DNA from 3 places in the Telluria sp. AC161 genome. Region 1 is predicted to be linked to each of the others. Evidence: predicted binding sites of a transcription regulator. Region 1 holds the regulator's gene; each other region holds the start of a gene.

Region 1 (2,269 bases):
CTGGTCGCCGCGTTCGAGCAGGCGGGGGAGGACGTCGCCCGGGTCGACGAGGCCATGGTCGTCTTTGTCGCCGCCCGCAATGCCGTGACGCTGTATGACGATGTGGCGCCGGGCCTCGCGCGGCTCCGGCAGCGCGCGCTGCTGGGTTCGGTCACGAACGGCGTGGCCGACCTGGTCACCATTGGCCTGGCCGACCAGTTCCAGGCATCGGTGGCGGCGCGCGACTTTGGCGCGGCCAAGCCCGATCCGGGGATTTTCCTGGCAGGCTGCGCTGCACTCGGGGTGCTGCCGGCCGACACCCTGTATGTGGGTGACGACCTGCTGCTCGATGTCCAGGGCGCCCAGCAGGCAGGTTTGCGCGCCGCCTGGATGAACCGCAGCGGCAAGATCAACGAGCTGGCCGACCAAGTGCGGCCCGATGTCGAGGTGGCCAGCATCGATGCGCTGCTCGACTGGCTCGATGCCGGGCACGAGCCGTCACAGGAGCCACCGCACGAGTTGCCACACGGATCTGCGCGGATGCGCGTATAACACTGGGACGGACCGCAGGCCTTGCGCTGCCGTGCCGCGCCCCAATTTGATTCTCATCCCAGCACCACAGAAAAAGACGCTTCCCGGAACCATGCAACTCGATCACCGTGCCCAAACCCTGCTCAAAGCGCTTGTCGAACGCTATATTGCCGACGGCCAGCCGGTCGGCTCGCGCGCGCTGTCCAAGCTGTCGGGCCTGGAATTGTCGCCCGCGACGATCCGCAACATCATGGCCGACCTCGAGGACATGGGCTTCGTTGCCAGTCCCCACACCTCGGCTGGCCGAATCCCGACGCCGCGCGGGTACCGCGTGTTTGTCGACACCCTGTTGACCGTCAAGCAGCTCGATGAAACGACGGTCGGCGCCGAGCGCATGCGCCTGCCGCTGCAGCATCCGCAAAAGCTGATCGCCAACGCAGCCCAGATGCTCTCGTCGCTGTCGCAGTTTGCCGGCGTGGTGCAAAGCCCGCGCCGCGAATCGGTGTTCCAGCAGATCGAATTCTTGCGCCTGTCCGAAAAGCGCATCCTGCTCGTGATCGTCGACCCCCGTGGCGATGTGCAAAACCGCCTGCTGTTGACCGATGTCGACTACACGCCGACGCAATTGTCGCAATCGGCCAATTACCTGAACCAGAATTTTGCCGGCCAGTCGTTCGACGGCGTGCGCCAACGCCTCAGTGGCGAATTGCGGCAACTGAGCGACGACATGGGACGCCTGATGCATGCGGCAGTCGAGGCCGGCAGCGAAGCGATGGCCGACAGCGACGACGTGGTCATTTCCGGCGAGCGCAACCTGCTGTCGGTGACCGACCTGTCGTCGAATATGAGTTCGCTGCGCCAGATGTTCGAGATGTTCGAGCAAAAGACTGGCCTGATGCAATTGCTCGACATGTCGAGCAAGGCCGGCGGCGTGCAGATTTTCATCGGCGGCGAATCGAATCTGGTCCCGATGGACGAGATGAGCGTGGTCACTGCGCCGTACGCCGTCGATGGTCGCATCGTTGGCACCTTGGGCGTCATCGGCCCCACGCGGATGGCGTACGAGCGGGTGATTCCCATCGTCGACATCACCGCCAAGCTGCTGTCGAACGCACTGAGCCAGCCGTAAGCTTGCTAGATGTAAAAAGGGCGCACGGGAAAATCCGGTGCGCCCTTTTTTGTTGGCCAGCCCTGCAGGGCCGCTGATGATCAGCCTGCCTTGCGCGCTGCCTGGCACTGCGGGCAGCTGCCATAGATCGCCAGCGCGTGGTCAACGATCGTGTAGCCGTGGGTTTCGGCGATCATTTTCTGGCGCTGCTCGATTTCGTCGTCGTAGAACTCTTCGACCCGGCCGCAGGTGACGCAGACGAGGTGATCATGGTGCGAGCCGGCATTGAGTTCGTAGATGGCCTTGCCGGTTTCGAAGTGGTTGCGGTTGAGCAGGCCGGCCTGCTCGAATTGCGTCAGGACGCGGTAGACGGTAGCCAGGCCGACGTCCATGTTTTCAGCCAACAGGATCTTGTAGACATCTTCGGCAGTCAGGTGACGCACGGCGCTGTTCTGGAAGATTTCCAGGATTTTCAGGCGCGGGAGCGTGGCCTTCAGGCCGCTTGCCTTCAGGTCGGTCGGATTGTTACTCATGTTTGTTACTCGCATATTGGCGGAGTGCTTTATGATATAGCGTTTTGAAAGCTCCCGCTCGAACGATTTGAGGTTACCTATGCGCGTCAAACAAGCCGTATCCCATCGATTTTCCGCC
Region 2 (2,269 bases), 590 kb from region 1:
CCTTTGACCAGCCCTGTCAAACGGATTCGGCCTTTCAGGCCAGATTTTCCTGGTCAGCCAGGACGCGGTCCAGCACCGTGTGCATCGACTCGAGTTTTTGCTTGACCTCGAGGATCGACATGTCCGACAGCGGTCCCTGCGGCGACTTCACCGACAGGAATTCGGCGGCCACGCTCAGCGCCGCCATCACGGCGATGCGGTCGGTGCCCTTGACCTTGCCCGAATCGCGCAGCTGGCACATCTTGCCATCGAGGTAGCTCACCGCTTCGCGCAGCGTGCGCTGTTCGCCGTCGCGGCATGCCAGGCGGTAGGACTGGCCCATGATATGGACGTCGAGATGGATCATAGTGCCCCCTGACGGTGCGTGTGGGCGAGCTGCGGCGACACCGGTGCATCGGCATCAGGCGGCGCCTCCTGGCGGGGCGCATCTGCGCCAGGTTCTGCTTCGGCGTCCGACGCATCCGGCGGCTTCGGCAATTCGTCGAGCAGCGCTTCGACCCGGCGCTGCGCCTCGATCAGGCGTTCCTTGAACGCGAGATTTTCTGCGCTGAGCAAGGTATTGGCCTGGCGCAGCAGGTAATTCTCGGCGCGCAATGACTGGGTCAGTTGCGCAAGCCGGTCGATTTTGTCTGAAAGGTCTTGGAATTCGGAAATCATCCGACACTATAGGATCGAGTTGCTTTTTCCGTCAACCGGTGCTCATTGCCGTGCGGCAGTAATAGCAGACTAGCGTGCGGCGTCAATCTGGTCAGCGGTGTACGCTGCCGGCCTTCCGTCGTTCCACGAGCGGCGGACAAGCGACGGCAAACATTGCGAATATGCCAATGTCATCATTGCGCTATATCACATGTTTAAAATGATTTCACCATCATGCGCCTTGAAAAGGCAGGTTATCGTCCCTATAATTAGCACTCGTTAGCCGAGAGTGCTAACAACTCTTTGCAGACCGGCGCAGCATTCACAATGCTTGCTGCGACGGTGTCAAAAACGCCAGTTAAACCATTGAATATTAAGGAGTTTTGCATGAACCTTCGCCCTCTGCACGATCGCGTAATCGTGAAGCGTCTCGACCAGGAAACCAAAACTGCGTCCGGCCTGATCATCCCTGATGCCGCGGCAGAGAAGCCGGACCAAGGCGAAGTTCTCGCCGTTGGTAACGGTAAAGTGCAAGATAACGGCCAGCTCCGCCCTCTGGAAGTGAAAGTCGGCGATCGCGTGCTGTTCTCCAAGTATGGCGCTCAGACCGTCAAGATCGATGGCCAGGAACTGCTGGTGCTGCGCGAAGAAGAAATCCTCGCGATCGTCGCACTGTAATTTCTGACCCCATTCACGAACATTTCGGAGAAATAACAAATGGCAGCTAAAGAAGTAGTATTCGGCGACGCAGCGCGCGCCAAGATGGTCGAAGGCGTCAACATCCTCGCCAATGCAGTCAAAGTCACCCTGGGCCCGAAAGGCCGTAACGTCGTGCTCGAGCGCTCGTTCGGCGCGCCGACCGTCACCAAGGATGGTGTCTCGGTCGCCAAAGAAATCGAACTGAAAGACAAGCTGCAGAACATGGGCGCGCAGATGGTCAAGGAAGTTGCTTCCAAGACCAGCGACAACGCCGGTGACGGCACCACCACCGCGACCGTGCTGGCACAAGCCATCGTCCGCGAAGGCATGAAGTTTGTTGCCGCCGGCATGAACCCGATGGACCTGAAGCGCGGCATCGACAAGGCAGTTGCTGCCACCGTCGAAGAACTGCGCAAGATCGCCAAGCCAACCACCACCACCAAAGAGATCGCACAAGTCGGCGCCATTTCGGCCAACTCGGAAACCTCGATCGGTGAGCGCATCGCTGAAGCGATGGAAAAAGTGGGCAAGGAAGGCGTCATCACCGTGGAAGACGGCAAGTCGCTGAACGACGAGCTGGACATCGTGGAAGGCATGCAGTTCGACCGCGGCTACCTGTCGCCGTACTTCATCAACAACCCGGACAAGCAAGTCGCCGTGCACGAAAACCCATTCGTCCTGCTGTGCGACAAGAAAATCTCGAACATCCGTGACCTGCTGCCGGTACTGGAACAAGTCGCAAAAGCTGGCCGTCCACTGGTCATCGTCGCTGAAGACATCGACGGCGAAGCGCTGGCGACCCTGGTCGTCAACAACATCCGCGGCATCCTGAAGACCGTCGCCGTCAAGGCTCCAGGCTTTGGCGACCGTCGCAAGGCCATGCTGGAAGACATCGCTGTCCTGACCGGCGGCCAGGTCATCGCTGAAGAAGTCG
Region 3 (2,269 bases), 3.8 Mb from region 1:
GCCGAAGCGGGGTTTGGGAGATAGCAGAGCGGCTCAGACAAACGCCGTCAGCGCACCCTTCATCTTTTTGAGTGCCGCCGACTCGATCTGGCGAATCCGCTCGGCTGACACGCTGAATTCTTCCGCCAGCGTGTGCAGTGTGGCACCCGAACCGTCGTCGTTGGCCAGCCAGCGCGCTTCGATGATGCGGCGCGAACGTGGATCCAGCTTGCCAAGCGCCGATTCCAGGCCTTCGGACTGCAGGCGCGTGACTTGCTGCGCTTCGAGCACCTTGGTCGGCTCTTGCTGCTCCGACGACAGGTAGGCGATCGGCGAAAACTTGTCGTCTTCGTCGTCGGTTGGCGACTCGAGCGCGATATCGCGGCCCGACAGACGGGTTTCCATCTCGATCACTTCTTCACGCTTGACGCCAAGCAGCTTGGCCAGATCATCGACCTGACCCGGCGACATCGCGTCCAGGCCCACCTTGTTGCTGCGCAGGTTGAAGAACAGCTTGCGCTGCGCCTTGGTCGTCGCAACCTTTACCAAGCGCCAGTTCTTGAGAATGTACTCATGCATCTCGGCCTTGATCCAGTGCATCGCGTACGACACCAGGCGCACGCCCTGGTTCGGGTCGAAACGCTTGACTGCCTTCATCAGGCCGATATTGCCTTCCTGGATCAGGTCGGCGTGTGGCAGGCCGTAGCCCAGATAGCCACGCGCGATCGACACCACCAGGCGCAGGTGCGACAGCACCATCTTTTGCGCTGCGTCGAGATCGTTATCGTCGCGCAGCCGCTTTGCCAGCGACATCTCTTCTTCGTGCGTCAGCATCGGCAGGCGGTTCACTGCCGAGATATACGCATCGATATTGCCGAGATTGCCGGTGAAACCTAGTCCCAGAGCACGATTGCCGGTCGGGACCAATGCGGATTGTGCGGACATGTTTATTTCCCTTTTAATAATCTTGCTGCACCCTGACGGGCCTCGGCCTCATGCCGGTGACACCATCCTGAAGCGAACATCGCTTCGTCATGCGGATACTTTTGCTTGAAATTTGATTGCCTTGGACCATATATTAGCACTCCCCCAAAGAGAGTGCCAGAACGTGGCCAGAACTTAAGACTGTCCAAAGTATTGCCCATAGGAATTAAATCCGCAAGCAAACTTACTGTAGAACAGCACTTGAATATTCGTTTGATTCAGCTCAGAACCGAGCCGATAAACACTGGAAATCGCGTACAGGTTCAGAGTAAGGCGCGACAGACAAGCTCTCTGTTGAATGGCGCACGTACGACTGGGACGGCCTGTAGGAGTTCTACGCAAGACAGCGTAGGGAAGTACGACGTGACCGTAGGAGTATGGGCGCACTGCGGCGCATTCCGACGGCCAGGTAATTGGGGAGGCAGCGCAACGGCCGCCTCGCCCTGCTCTGGAAGTGGTGCCACTTCCGGCGTTTTCAACACCCTGAATCAATCTTTTTTATTCAGCAATATTGTAGGAGTGCCGCTGCCGTCACCCCTGTAGCGCTGTCAGCGCCCCCGCGCCAGGTGACGCCGTACCGACAGCATGGCGCCGATCAGGCCCAGGCCGGCACTCACTGCCAGCAAGCCGGCAATTTCCAGCCCGCCCAGCGTCATCAGCTGGAATTGTGAGCCGTACAGCCGCGCAAATTCGGCAATGGCGCCATTCAGCGGGTGCAAGGCCAGCGCCACCACGCCCAGGGCCACGCCGCCGGCGCACAGGCCGAGCAGGGCGCCCGTATAGAAGAACGGGCGGTGGATGAAGTCATTGGTCGCGCCCAGCAGTTGCGAAACGGAGATTTCTTCTTTCTGCGTCAGCACCTGCAGGCGAATGGTATTGAACACCACCGCGATGACGACGATGCCGAGTGTACCGGCCAGCAGCAGCAGGGCCAGGCGCAGGATGCCCAGCAGCGCGGCCAGGCGCTTGACCCAGGCCGAGTCGACCTGCACCGTCTCGACGCCGGGCAGGGCGCGCAGGCGCTCGGTGATGGCGTCGACCTGCGCCGCGGCGCCGGCGCTGGCAAAGCCGCCCAGCTTCATCACGTAACTGTCCGGCAGCGGGTTCTCGCCGAGCGTTTCCAGCACGCCGCCCAGGCTGCTGCGGGCCTTGAGCGATTCCAGCGCTTCTTCGCGCGGCACGAACATGACTTCGCCCTTGCCCTGTGCGACGATCTGGCGAATCTGCGGCAGCAAGGCCTGTGCATCGGGCCGACTGACATCCTCGCGCATGAACAGACTGATCTCGGGGTCGACCGATAACTGCT

What was found. The regulator HrcA, encoded in region 1, represses chaperone genes, less so after heat shock. The targets are predictions, from matches to a motif close to TTAGCACTCNNNNNNNNNGAGTGCTAA.
Region 2: the regulator HrcA is predicted to act here: its motif matches at 906-932, upstream of groES (co-chaperone GroES).
Region 3: the regulator HrcA is predicted to act here: its motif matches at 1,058-1,084, upstream of rpoH (RNA polymerase sigma factor RpoH).

The regions. Positions count from the first base shown of each region.
Region 1 covers NZ_OZ409861.1:4,055,817-4,058,085, reverse strand. Annotated here, with positions in the region: gene ACZ0AJ_RS18080 (HAD family hydrolase) at 1-531, shown strand, start outside; gene hrcA (heat-inducible transcriptional repressor HrcA) at 623-1,639, shown strand; gene fur (ferric iron uptake transcriptional regulator) at 1,720-2,151, opposite strand; gene ACZ0AJ_RS18065 (outer membrane protein assembly factor BamE) at 2,231-2,269, shown strand, end outside.
Region 2 covers NZ_OZ409861.1:3,465,861-3,468,129, forward strand. Annotated here, with positions in the region: gene ACZ0AJ_RS15545 (cell division protein ZapA) at 35-346, opposite strand; gene ACZ0AJ_RS15550 (hypothetical protein) at 343-657, opposite strand; gene groES (co-chaperone GroES) at 1,024-1,314, shown strand; gene groL (chaperonin GroEL) at 1,354-2,269, shown strand, end outside.
Region 3 covers NZ_OZ409861.1:289,942-292,210, forward strand. Annotated here, with positions in the region: gene rpoH (RNA polymerase sigma factor RpoH) at 34-924, opposite strand; gene ftsX (permease-like cell division protein FtsX) at 1,512-2,269, opposite strand, start outside.